Regions from separate parts of the Enterobacter sp. TMH.L2 genome, predicted to be linked through region 3. Evidence: riboswitches for the same ligand, from Rfam matches in the RefSeq annotation. Region 3 holds a riboswitch; each other region holds the start of a gene.
The links. Region 3 has a riboswitch for thiamine pyrophosphate ahead of thiC (phosphomethylpyrimidine synthase ThiC). Riboswitches for the same ligand answer to the same signal wherever they lie in the genome.
Positions count from the first base shown of each region.

Region 1: it holds a riboswitch for thiamine pyrophosphate, as region 3 does, so the genes downstream of both, thiB (thiamine ABC transporter substrate binding subunit) here and thiC (phosphomethylpyrimidine synthase ThiC) in region 3, are expected to answer to the same signal.
Region 2: it holds a riboswitch for thiamine pyrophosphate, as region 3 does, so the genes downstream of both, thiM (hydroxyethylthiazole kinase) here and thiC (phosphomethylpyrimidine synthase ThiC) in region 3, are expected to answer to the same signal.

Region 1 is NZ_CP193791.1:3,919,409-3,923,707, forward strand. It holds gene ACREYP_RS18760 (sugar efflux transporter) at 1-30, opposite strand, end outside; gene sgrT (glucose uptake inhibitor SgrT) at 143-322, opposite strand; gene sgrR (HTH-type transcriptional regulator SgrR) at 410-2,068, shown strand; TPP riboswitch at 2,118-2,219, shown strand; gene thiB (thiamine ABC transporter substrate binding subunit) at 2,251-3,234, shown strand; gene thiP (thiamine/thiamine pyrophosphate ABC transporter permease ThiP) at 3,210-4,299, shown strand, end outside.
Region 2 is NZ_CP193791.1:1,570,724-1,575,022, forward strand. It holds gene ACREYP_RS07495 (DUF943 family protein) at 1-75, opposite strand, end outside; gene ACREYP_RS07500 (DUF3289 family protein) at 75-920, opposite strand; TPP riboswitch at 1,778-1,874, shown strand; gene thiM (hydroxyethylthiazole kinase) at 1,913-2,701, shown strand; gene thiD (bifunctional hydroxymethylpyrimidine kinase/phosphomethylpyrimidine kinase) at 2,698-3,498, shown strand; gene ACREYP_RS07515 (GntR family transcriptional regulator) at 3,585-4,299, shown strand, end outside.
Region 3 is NZ_CP193791.1:4,403,830-4,408,128, forward strand. It holds gene nudC (NAD(+) diphosphatase) at 18-791, opposite strand; gene ACREYP_RS21085 (Rsd/AlgQ family anti-sigma factor) at 890-1,393, shown strand; TPP riboswitch at 1,444-1,554, shown strand; gene thiC (phosphomethylpyrimidine synthase ThiC) at 1,644-3,545, shown strand; gene thiE (thiamine phosphate synthase) at 3,545-4,180, shown strand; gene ACREYP_RS21100 (HesA/MoeB/ThiF family protein) at 4,173-4,299, shown strand, end outside.

The DNA.
Region 1 (4,299 bases), 480 kb from region 3:
ACGGCGTGCGCGGGTCAAAAACCAGAGCATGGAATGTCCTTAAAAGGAGATGTCGTCAGAGGTATTTGTTAAATGCATAAAGATTAAACGAAAAAAGCCAGCAGTAAACAGCTGCTGGCCGGTGAAAAGCACCAATACTCAGTCACACATGAGTCGGCGCGTTGGCGTTCTCGGGCATCGGGGTTGTAACCTCCCACTGCATCAAGTCTTCGAGCATCCTTAGTCTTTGCTCCACCGTCAGGCGAGCCAGCCATCCAGAGCAAACAAACTGTGTTGCGGCAAAGTACTGTTGGAAAAACTTCGCAGGTGATGACCGCTTCATAAACACCTCCTCGCTTCATCGGGAATCATTATTGACGTAATATAGGGAGAGTTAAATTGATGAGTTTCCGCCAGGAGTTCCTCTTTTATGTCTTCGTCACGCCTGCAACAACAATTCATCCGCCTGTGGCAATGCTGCGAAGGCAAACCTCAGGAAACCACGCTGAATGATTTAGCAGATTTGCTGAGCTGTTCCCGCCGCCATATGCGTACGCTGCTTAATGCGATGCAGGAAAAGGGCTGGCTAAGCTGGCAGGCGGAAGCCGGACGAGGCAAGCGCTCGCAGCTCACTTTCCTCTATACCGGGCTGGCGCTTCAGCAGCAGCGGGCGGAAGATCTGCTGGAGCAGGATCGCATCGATCAGCTGGTTCAAATCGTCGGCGACAAAGCCGCTGTCCGCCAGATGCTGATTTCTCATCTTGGCCGCAGCTTTCGCCAGGGTCGACACATTCTGCGTGTCCTTTACTATCGCCCGCTGCTAAATCTGCTGCCCGGCTCGGCGCTTAGGCGCTCCGAAACCCACATCGCCCGCCAGATTTTTAGCGGCCTGACGCGAATAAATGAGGAAAATGGGGAACTCGAAGCGGACATTGCTCACCACTGGCAGCAAATTTCCCCTTTACGCTGGCGCTTCTTCCTGCGCCCAGGCATCCATTTCCATCACGGTCGCGAGCTGGACATGCTCGATATCATCTCTTCCCTGCAGCGCATCAACGCCCTGCCGCTTTTTACCCATATCACGCAAATCACCTCGCCGACTATCTGGACACTGGATATCCACCTTAGTCAGCCGGATGACTGGCTGCCGTGGCTGTTGGGCAGCGTGAACGCCATGATCCTGCCGCGCGAATGGACAACGATGACAAATTTCGCCAGCCAGCCCATCGGCACGGGCCCCTATTCCGTGGCTCGGAACAACCGCAACCAGCTGAAGATCCACGCCTTTGATGATTACTTTGGCTTCCGGGCACTCATTGACGAGGTCAACTTTTGGGTACTACCGGAAGTTGGCGAGGAGTCCAGCTGCGGCGTGCAGCTCCAGGGCATGCCGGACAGCGAAAAAGCCGTGGAAAGCCGCCCGGAAGAAGGTTGCTACTATCTGCTGTTCGACAGCCGATCCAGCCTTGGCGTTGACGAAAGCGTGCGCCAGTGGATTGGGCATATTCTCTCCCCGGTTAACCTTATCTACCGCGCTACAGAGCAGTATCAGCAGTACTGGTTCCCGGCTTATGGTTTGCTCCCCCGCTGGCACCATTCGAGGCCCGGGCCGTTGCTCCCTAAACCTGCCGGCCTGGAGAGCATAACGCTCACCTACTACCGCGACCACGTAGAGCACCGGGTGATCAGTAGCATCATGACCGAATTACTGGCAGAGCAGGGCGTGAAGCTGGTTGTGCAGGAGATAGACTATGCTGAGTGGCATCAGGGCGAGGCCGAAAGCGACATCTGGCTGAACAGCGTGAACTTCACCATGCCGCTGGAATACTCTCTGTTTGCCCAGCTTTACGAAGTCCCGCTGATTCAAAAATGCATCCCTGGCGACTGGCAGGGCGATGCCCGTCGCTGGCACAGCAAAACGCTGGCCCTGCCTGAGTGGTGCAAGCAAATGCTGGAGCGCAATGACGTTATCCCATTGATTCACCACTGGTTGCGCATTGAAGGCCAGCGCAGTATGCGTGGGGTGAGGATGAACACGCTAGGCTGGTTTGATTTCAAATCAGCCTGGTTTGCCCCACCGGGCCCATAACGCTTTCGTAACATGACTTCCGTAACCCAAAGGAAATCAGTAGAATCCTCCCTGCTCAACGGGGTGCCAGGACAGTTTGTCCGCGCTGAGATAATACCCGTCGAACCTGATCCGGATAACGCCGGCGAAGGGATTTGAGACACTCAACTCAATTCCTTTGCCCCCTTTTACTGAGGTGCAAAGTGTTCAAAAAATTTCTGCCGCTGCTGGCGCTGGCCGCCATGCCCGTTTTCGCTAAACCTGTATTAACCGTTTACACCTACGACTCGTTCGCCGCCGACTGGGGCCCTGGCCCGGCGGTGAAAAAAGCCTTTGAGGCCGACTGTAACTGCGAGCTGAAATTTGTGGCACTGGAAGACGGCGTTTCTCTGCTGAACCGCGTGCGCATGGAAGGCAAGAACAGCAAAGCGGATGTCGTGCTGGGGCTGGACAACAACCTGGTAGAGGCCGCCACGCAAACCAAACTGTTTGCGCCTTCTAATATTGAAAGCGGCGTCCTTCAGGTGCCAGGCGGCTGGAAGAACAGCACCTTCGTGCCTTACGATTACGGCTACTTTGCTTTTGTATACGACAAGAACAAGCTAAAAACCCCGCCAAAAAGCCTGAAAGAGCTGGTTGAAAGCGATCAAAAATGGAAGGTCATTTACGAAGATCCGCGCACCAGCACTCCAGGGCTTGGCCTGCTGCTGTGGATGCAAAAAGTGTACGGCGACAAAGCCCCGGAAGCCTGGCAAAAGCTGGCGAAAAAAACCGTCACCGTCACCAAAGGCTGGAGCGAAGCTTACGGCTTGTTCCTGAAAGGGGAAGCCGACCTGGTACTGAGCTACACCACCTCCCCGGCCTACCACATCATCGAAGAGAAGAAAGACAACTACGCCGCCGCGGACTTTAGCGAAGGACATTACCTGCAGGTTGAAATTGCAGGCCGGCTGGCGAACAGCAAGCAGCCTGAACTCGCCGAGAAATTTATCAAATTCATCACCACGTCAGGTTTCCAGAACACCATTGCTACCGGCAACTGGATGTATCCGGTGACCAACGTGGCATTACCTGCGGGCTTCGACAGCCTGGTGAAGCCGCAAACCACGCTGGAATTTCTCCCTCAGCAGGTGGCCACCCAGCGCGCAGAATGGATCAATGAATGGCAACGCGCCGTCAGCCGCTAATACCAGGCTGGCTGTATCCAGGGCTCTTTGCCGCAACGCTGGTCGTGGCGGTAGCCCTGGCGGCTTTTCTGGCGCTGTGGCTTAACGCTCCGCAGACGGATGTCTTTGCCATATTGCGGGACGACTATCTTTGGCACGTCCTGCGCTTTTCCTTCTGGCAGGCCTTTCTTTCCGCCGCACTTTCCGTTTTCCCGGCCATCTTTTTAGCCCGCGCGCTCTACCGCCGCCGCTTTCCTGGCCGACTGGCGCTGCTGAGGCTGTGCGCCATGACGCTGGTGCTACCTGTGCTGGTCGCCGTTTTTGGTATTCTTTCCGTTTATGGGCGAGAAGGCTGGCTGGCCACGCTCTGCGGCTGGCTGGACGTTGAATGGCACTTTTCCCCTTATGGCCTGCAGGGCATTCTGCTGGCGCACGTCTTCTTTAATATGCCGATGGCGACTCGTCTTCTGCTGCAGGCGCTGAACAATATCCCTTCGGAACAGCGTCAGCTGGCGGCACAGCTGGGGATGCAGGGCTGGCATTTCTTCCGTTTCGTCGAGTGGCCCTGGCTGCGCCGCCAGCTACTCCCGGTTGGCGCCCTGATTTTTATGCTTTGCTTCGCCAGCTTCGCCACCGTGCTTTCTCTGGGCGGCGGCCCGCAGGCAACCACCATCGAGCTGGCCATTTTTCAGGCATTAAGCTACGACTACGATCCCGCCAAAGCGGCATTGCTGGCTCTGCTGCAAATGGCGTGCTGCCTTGGCCTGGTGTTATTGAGTCAGAAGTTAAGCAAGGCGATTCCCGTCGGCGTCAGCCAGCTTCAGGGCTGGCGCGATCCACAGGATTCTCTGCGCCGAAAACTTAGTGATGGCCTGCTTATTGTGCTCGCCCTGCTGCTGCTTCTCCCACCGCTGCTAGCGGTGATGGTCGATGGGATTAACGGCAGCATGGGCAGCGTGCTGCGGCAGCCAGCGCTCTGGAACGCGCTCTGGACTTCACTGAGAATTGCCATTGCCGCCGGGCTTGTCAGCGTGACGCTGACGCTGATGCTGCTTTGGAGTTCGCGTGAACTTCGGCTGCGTAACC
Region 2 (4,299 bases), 2.0 Mb from region 3:
ATTTCTATTACCTAAGACGTAATAACCACCATAACCCAATAAGGTTACCAGGATCAGAATTGTAAATATACGCATCAGCGTTTTCCTTCTATGTCGATCACTGCTTCCATATTTGTTAAAAATGGTTTAAAGCCAAATCGACTAAATCGCTGTAATACAAACCATATTTTAAAAAACTGGAATTGGTTGAATTTTTTCTTTCTTATGTCATCAACATCTAGCCCAAAATGGTCTTGCCCTGTAAATTTAACTCTTGATTTCCAACCGGAATCGTTCACATCAAAACTTATTATATCTATTTTTGTTGCGTAAACATCATGAACGGTGATCCCCATTCCGTTGATCTTATCATGTATAGGTGAGTTGAACTTAGGAAGAATAGATATTTCAATTGCAGCTTCAAGGTCTTTCAACCTATCTTGAGGGAATCCTTTATTTTGATAATCAACAAGTAACCCAATAGATTTTCGCATGTAAGTTACTGTGTTTTTTGTAGAATAATTAGAGTGCAATTTATGGCTATATGCAGCATTTAAGTGCTCATCATTAAACGGCGTTCCAGATGAACGGTAAAAATGCCTTAGCATTTGATTAATCAAATATTTGTACGGACCTATACAAGAATACGGAAGAGATGTTTTTAGCATTTCTTCAAAAAGTAGTTTTGCACATTCTTGAATGCTTACAGTCCCGGAGTTATGCTTTCCACCGTATACGCCTGCAAATCTTGATTGGGGGTTATCGAACGCGGTAAGCCTGGTTAATGTGTAGGGGTCTACGACATTTGATACGTTTGTTAACCCAAACTCTCTTTTTAATCTGCCTTCTGACATATCGCCGTAACGCATATCATTAGCACTATAATCATTAAAAGGTTTAAGTGTAGTAAATACAGTTTTTGGAAATACAACATTAGCCATGTGGGGTGTTCCTTTCCCTTAAAAATATTAATAAAGATATAATAGCACTGGCGAAAATCTGTGCAATTATTTAGATGGTGAATGAATTTGTGCGGTTTATTGATTTTGAAAATGAAAAAGCACGATATAGCAGAGGGTTAAACAGTCGCCTCAGGACTGTTTCAGTAACGCAGCCAGCACGCCGACGATGCGGGCTTCAGGATCCTGCTCGCGTTTTGGCTGCGTTGCCGATCTGCGCATTGGCACGGCCCAGAGCTGGAGGTACTTTTTCCATCTTGGTGCTGACGATATTAATTTTCTTGAACCTAATATCGACGATCGGACACTGCCCGGTTTGCCCGTCATTTCGGGTAATCTCGACAAGGTTCATTATGGGTTCAGCGATGAATTCGGAGTGCATGTTATATTCCAGTTGATTGATAATGAAATTTTAAAAATTATTGATCAATAATAGAAATCAATAATAGAAATCAATAATAGAAATCAATAATAGAAATCAATAATAGAAATCAATAATAGAAATCAATAATAGAAATCAATAACTAAATAATTATCTATAAAAACGGTCAATGCATATAATTGATTTGATAATTTATTTTTAAGATTATTCTTGTAATTTCTGAGGCTAAACGGTTTTCTTCTTCACATTCAGATCTATGGATTTAAAAACAACAACGAAAACGACAACTGAACGAGGCTGGAGCAATCCGGTTTTTTTGTCGTTTGGCTGTGGGATACAGCGAGAGTCGCGATACCGCGCACATGCCGTTTTTGAGGGGGTTGCGGCTTTGGCTTTCCGCTGGCATGATCCAGAACAGGGATTAACGGGACGTTAATCGCAAGCTTTTGATTTTGATTTAAATGACTCGGGGTGCCCTTCTTTGTGAAGGCTGAGAAATACCCGTACCACCTGATCTGGATAATGCCAGCGTAGGGAAGTCAGATGCCTGTCCGGCGTCCCTTCTTTCACGCCGGACAGGAGCCTTACCGTTATGCAACCTGACCTGCTACCCGGCGCAACCGCCGCCTCTGTTTTACACCACCTCCGTCAGTATTCGCCGCTGGTTCACTGCATGACCAATGACGTAGTGCAAACCTTTACCGCTAACGTGCTGCTGGCGCTTGGGGCTGCCCCGGCGATGGTGATTGAAGCCGAAGAAGCGGCACAATTTAGCGGGCTTGCCAGCGCGCTGCTGATCAACATCGGCACCCTGACTTCAGAACGCGCGACGGCGATGCTGGCTGCTATTCACGCCGCCAATAGCGCCGAAACGCCGTGGGCACTAGACCCGGTCGCCGTGGGTGGTTTGGCTTTCCGCACGCGCTTCGCTCGCGAAATTATTCAACTGAAACCAGCCGCCATTCGCGGTAATGCGTCTGAAATCATGGCGTTGGCAGGGGAGCAGGCCGGAGGCCGTGGCGTAGACAGCACCGATGATGCACTTTCGGCGATCCCGGCGGCGCAAAAACTGGCGCGCGAAACCGGTGCAGTGGTTGCCGTAACCGGAGAAACTGATTACGTCACCGATGGCGAACGAACGTTTGCCGTGACCGGCGGGGGAGAACTCATGACGCGTGTGGTCGGCACCGGCTGCGCGCTTTCCGCCGTGGTTGCTGCGTGCTGTGCTTTACCGGGAGACAGGCTGGACAACGTCGCCAGCGCCTGCCGCTTTATGTCGCTTGCCGGCGAGCAGGCCATCGCCGCCAGCCGTGGGCCGGGCAGTTTTACCCCAGCCTTCCTCGACGCCCTTTATCTGCTTAACGCGGAGGGGCTGGCATGAAACGCATCAACGCATTAACTATTGCCGGAACCGATCCAAGCGGTGGCGCGGGGATCCAGGCCGATCTGAAAACTTTCTCCGCGCTCGGCGCTTACGGCACAAGCGTGATCACTGCGCTGGTGGCGCAGAATACCCGTGGCGTGCAGTCCGTTTATCGTATTGAGCCTGAGTTTGTGGCGGCGCAGCTGGATTCGGTATTGAGCGATGTGCGCATCGACACCACAAAAATTGGCATGCTGGCAGAGGCCGATATCGTTGAAGCCGTCGCAGAGCGACTGGCGTTCTATAAGGTACCAAACGTGGTGCTGGACACGGTGATGCTGGCGAAAAGCGGCGATCCGCTGCTGGCCCCGTCGGCGGTGGAAAGCTTACGTCGGAAGCTATTGCCGCATGTCGCGCTGATCACGCCCAATCTCCCTGAAGCGGCAGCGCTGCTGGATGCGCCCCACGCGCGCAGTGAAAAAGAGATGCGCGAACAGGGTGAAGCGCTGCTGGCAATGGGCTGCGAGGCTGTGCTGATGAAAGGCGGGCACCTCGACGACGCAGAAAGCCCGGACTGGCTATTTACTCGCCACGATGTCCAGCGCTTTACCGCGCCGCGCGTGCAAACAAAAAACACCCACGGCACCGGCTGCACTTTATCTGCCGCGCTGGCTGCGCTCCGCCCCCGCCATGACGACTGGGCGCAAACCGTGGCTGCCGCAAAAATCTGGTTGTCGAAGGCGCTGGCTCAGGCGGATTCGCTGGAGGTCGGGCACGGTATCGGCCCGGTACATCATTTTCACGAATGGTGGTAACTGTCGGTTAAGAGAGAAGTTTTTAGCCAGCGTAATACCAGTGGTACTATACTGGCTTCATCTTCCCTGCCGGACAATTGCGTACCATGGAACAGGCTCATCACCAGTTAGTTGAACAGCTCAAACAGCGCTTTTCCGCTCCGGATAACGCTCCTCTGTACCTCAGGTTTGCCGAAACGGTGAAAAACGCCGTGCGCGCGGGCCTGTTGCCGCAGGGCAATATCCTGCCGGGGGAGCGCGATCTCAGCCAGCTCACGGGTGTGTCACGCATTACCGTGCGCAAGGCGATGCAGGCGCTGGAAGATGACGGCGTGGTGACGCGTTCGCGCGGCTACGGGACGCAAATTAATGCGACGTTTGAGTATTCGCTGAAAGAGGCCAGGGGCTTTTCGCAGCAGGTTGTGCTTCGGGGTAAAAAGCCAAATACGCTGTGGGTGAACAAACGCGTGGTGAAATGCCCGGCAGACGTGGCTGAACAGCTCGCGATCCCGGCGGAAAGCGAGGTTTTCCTGCTCAAGCGCATTCGCTACGTGGATGAAGATGCGGTGTCTATCGAAGAGTCTTACGTGCCGACCGGGCTGATTGCCGACCCGGATGAGATTGGCGTTTCGCTGTACGACTACTTCCGCAGCCAGAACATTATTCCTCAGCGCACCCGCAGCCGGGTCAGCGCCAGAATGCCGGACAGCGAATTCCAGTCACACATCAAACTGGAAACGCCGGTGCCGGTTTTGGTCATCAAACAGGTGGCGTTCGACCCGCACAACCGGCCCATCGAGTACAGCATCAGCCATTGCCGCA
Region 3 (4,299 bases):
TGTATCGCCGCAGTCTATCATTCATAGTCCGCGCGACACAGGGCGACGGTATCTTCAATTAAGCGGCGCGCCACGGTGCCCGGCGGCGGTAACAGCGGCAGTTGGTCATAGCGATACCAGCCCGCATCCAGCAGCTCCTTCGGGTCAATCTTGATTTCACCGCTGTGATAATCCGCCATAAATGCGGTCATCAGCGACTGCGGGAACGGCCAGGGCTGGGAAGTCACGTAGCGCAGGTTTTTCACCTGAATACTGCTCTCTTCCATAACTTCGCGAGCCACCGCCTGCTCCAGCGTTTCACCCACTTCGACAAACCCGGCCAGCACGGTGTAGACGCCGTTGCGGTGGCGCGTGTGCTGAGCCAGCAGGATATGATCATCCTTACGAATAGCGACAATAATGCAGGGGGCAATTTGCGGGTAATAGCGTTCCCGGCAGTGCCCGCAGAGCATTGCCCATTCGCTTTTGCTGAAGTGCATTTCATGGCCGCAGTAACCGCAATACTTATGCGAGCGATAAAACTCGGCCAGTTGAACGCCTCGCCCGGCCAGCTGGAACAGGCCCACATCGCGATCCAGGAGCTGACGCAGCGAGCCCATATCCGAGCGGCGGTTTTCACGAATCAGCCAGACGGGCTCACCTTCCCACTCACCGATATCCAGGGCGCGGCTGCCTACGAGTTGAAATTCTTCCGCGCTGCCGTGAGGTAAGTCACCCTGAGGCAACCATATTTTTTGCTCATGGCTGACTATCCACCAACCATGATCTAAGTTTTGAATAACACGTTCCATAACCTGGTGCACATCCCCGTGTTCACTGATATAAACAATTAGTTTTTACTTTTTTGGGTTAGTTTGCGTTCAATCTTTTAACTCACGGAGTCTCAATCATGCTGAACCAGTTAGCCAATCTGACTGAGCGCGTTGGTGGTAGTAATGAGTTAGTTGACCATTGGCTGCAGGCCCGTAAGCACCTGTTGGTCGCCTATTACAACATGGTCGGGATCAAGCCTAACAAGGAATCGCACACCGCGCTCGACGAAAAAGCGTTAGACAATTTTTGCCACGGCCTGGTGGATTACCTCTCTTCCGGGCATTTCAGTATCTACGAGCGAATTATCAGCAACCTGGAAGGCAGCAGCCCGCTGCTAAGCGCAGCCCAGCTCTACCCTCAGTTGGAAGCCAACACCCAGCAAATCATGGATCTCTACGATTCCCATCTGGAAAACGCCATCGACCGCGACAGCTGGGTCGAATTCCAGCAGGCGCTGTCAGAGATTGGCGAGTGCCTGGAGTCCCGCTTCACCCTTGAAGATAAACTAGTCCTCCTGGCTATTGATAACAACCTCGACGGCAGCGCCAGCGATCCTGCCGGGCTGGCAAGTCCAGCTTGAGTTGTTAGCTATTAACGAGTAATTTACAACTTTCCCACCGCAAGGTGGGATCATTCTTGTCGGAGTGCCGAGTGCGTTATGCACCGGCTGAGACCGTTAATTCGGGATCCGCGGAACCTGATCAGGTTAGAACCTGCGAAGGGAACAAGAGTAATTCTGTCTTTGGGTACACCCGTTTTCAGGCGGCCCATATCCATTACTCCTTCCGTTGTCCTGACAAGCCATATCCTGACTAAACCTGGAATGAGCTATGTCTGCATCTGAAAAAAAACCTGGCCGCCGTGAACAGCGCGCCGCCGCCCAACACTTCATCAACACGCTTGAAGGCACCGCCTTCCCCAACTCCCGACGCATCTATCTGATCGGGTCACGTGAAGATATCCGCATCCCGATGCGCGAAATCCAACTCAGCCCAACGCTCACCGGCGGGAGCAAAGATGCCCCGCAATATCAGCCGAACGAGGCGGTTCCTGTCTACGATACCTCTGGCCCCTATGGCGATCCCGACATCGCCATAAACGTGTTAAACGGGCTAAATCCCCTACGCAGCGCCTGGATCGACGACCGCGGCGACAGCGAAACGCTGGGTGACCGCAGCTCCGCTTACACAAAAGCGCGTCTTGCCGACGACGGCCTGGACGAGTTGCGCTTTGAAACTCAGTCCAAACCTCGCCGGGCAATAGCCGGGCAATGCGTCACCCAGTTGCATTACGCCCGCAAAGGCCTTGTCACCCCGGAGATGGAATTCATCGCCATTCGCGAAAATATGGGGCGCGAGCGTATTCGCGATGCCGTCCTGCGCCACCAGCATCCCGGCGAAGGGTTTGGGGCCCGCCTGCCGGAAAACATCACGCCGGAGTTTGTCCGCGATGAAGTCGCCGCCGGGCGAGCGATTATTCCCGCCAATATCAACCACCCGGAATCAGAGCCGATGATTATCGGCCGCAATTTCCTGGTGAAGGTCAATGCCAATATCGGCAACTCGGCGGTCACGTCTTCTATTGAAGAGGAGGTGGAGAAGCTGGTGTGGGCCACTCGCTGGGGGGCAGACACGGTGATGGACCTCTCCACCGGCCGCTACATTCATGAAACGCGGGAATGGATCCTGCGCAACAGCCCGGTGCCCATCGGCACGGTGCCCATCTACCAGGCGCTGGAGAAGGCGAACGGTATCGCCGAAGACCTGAGCTGGGAGATGTTCCGCGACACGCTGCTGGAGCAGGCAGAGCAAGGTGTGGATTACTTCACCATTCACGCGGGCGTGCTGCTTCGCTATGTCCCGATGACCGCGCAGCGCCTGACCGGGATCGTATCGCGCGGCGGATCGATTATGGCGAAGTGGTGCCTGTCCCATCATCAGGAAAACTTCCTGTATCAGCACTTCCGTGAAATCTGCGAAATTTGCGCCGCCTATGACGTTTCCCTTTCCCTGGGCGATGGCTTACGCCCGGGCTCCATTCAGGATGCCAACGACGAAGCGCAGTTTGCCGAACTGCATACGCTGGGCGAGCTGACCAAAATTGCCTGGGATTACGACGTCCAGGTGATGATTGAAGGCCCGGGGCATGTGCCGATGCAGATGATTCGCCGCAACATGACCGAAGAACTGGAGCATTGTCACGAAGCGCCTTTCTATACCCTTGGCCCGCTCACAACCGACATCGCACCAGGCTATGACCACTTCACCTCCGGCATTGGCGCCGCCATGATCGGCTGGTTTGGCTGCGCGATGCTTTGCTACGTCACCCCGAAGGAGCACCTCGGCCTGCCGAACAAAGAGGATGTTAAGCAGGGACTAATTACCTACAAAATTGCCGCTCACGCTGCGGACCTGGCCAAAGGGCATCCCGGCGCACAAATACGCGACAACGCGATGTCCAAAGCACGCTTTGAATTCCGCTGGGAAGACCAATTCAACCTGGCGCTCGACCCCTTCACCGCCCGCGCTTACCACGATGAAACGTTGCCGCAGGAATCCGGCAAAGTCGCGCATTTCTGTTCCATGTGCGGCCCTAAGTTTTGCTCCATGAAAATCACCCAGGAAGTGCGCGATTACGCCGCAAAACAGGCGAGAGATGCTGGCATGGAAGATATGTCCCAGCACTTTCGCGCCCGGGGCGGCGAAATTTATCTCAGACAAGAGGAAGCATAATGTCCAGACTCACTTTCCCTGCCACCTCACGCCGACTGGGCCTTTATCCGGTCGTCGACAGCGTGGAATGGATCGAACGTCTCCTCGGGGCTGGCGTCAAGACTATCCAGCTCCGCATTAAAGACAAACGCGATGCAGACGTTGAAGCCGACGTCATCGCAGCCATTGCGCTGGGCGAACGCTACAACGCTCGCCTGTTCATTAACGATTACTGGCGACTGGCCATCCAACACGGTGCCTACGGCGTACACCTCGGCCAGGAAGATATGGATGTCGCCAACCTGGCGGCGATAAGCGAAGCCGGACTGCGTCTGGGGCTTTCAACCCACGACAACATGGAAATGGATCGCGCCTTAAGCGCAAACCCGTCCTACATCGCGCTGGGCCATGTCTTCCCTACCCAAACCAAGCAGATGCCCTCTTCCCCTCAAGGGCTGAATAAGCTGGCAGAACATATTCAGACGCTGGGTGATTACTCCACCGTCGCCATCGGCGGAATAACCATCGATCGCGTACCTGCCGTCTTAGCCACCGGCGTGGGCAGCGTCGCCGTCGTCAGCGCCATTACACAGGCTCCCGACTGGCGCATCGCCACGGCGAAGCTACTCGACCTGGCGGGAACTGGCGATGAATGACGCGGATTTTATGCGCTATAGCCGCCAGCTACTGCTGGAAGACGTGGCGATTGAAGGGCAGGAAAAATTGCTGTCCAGCACGGCGCTGGTCGTCGGTCTGGGCGGCTTAGGTTCACCTG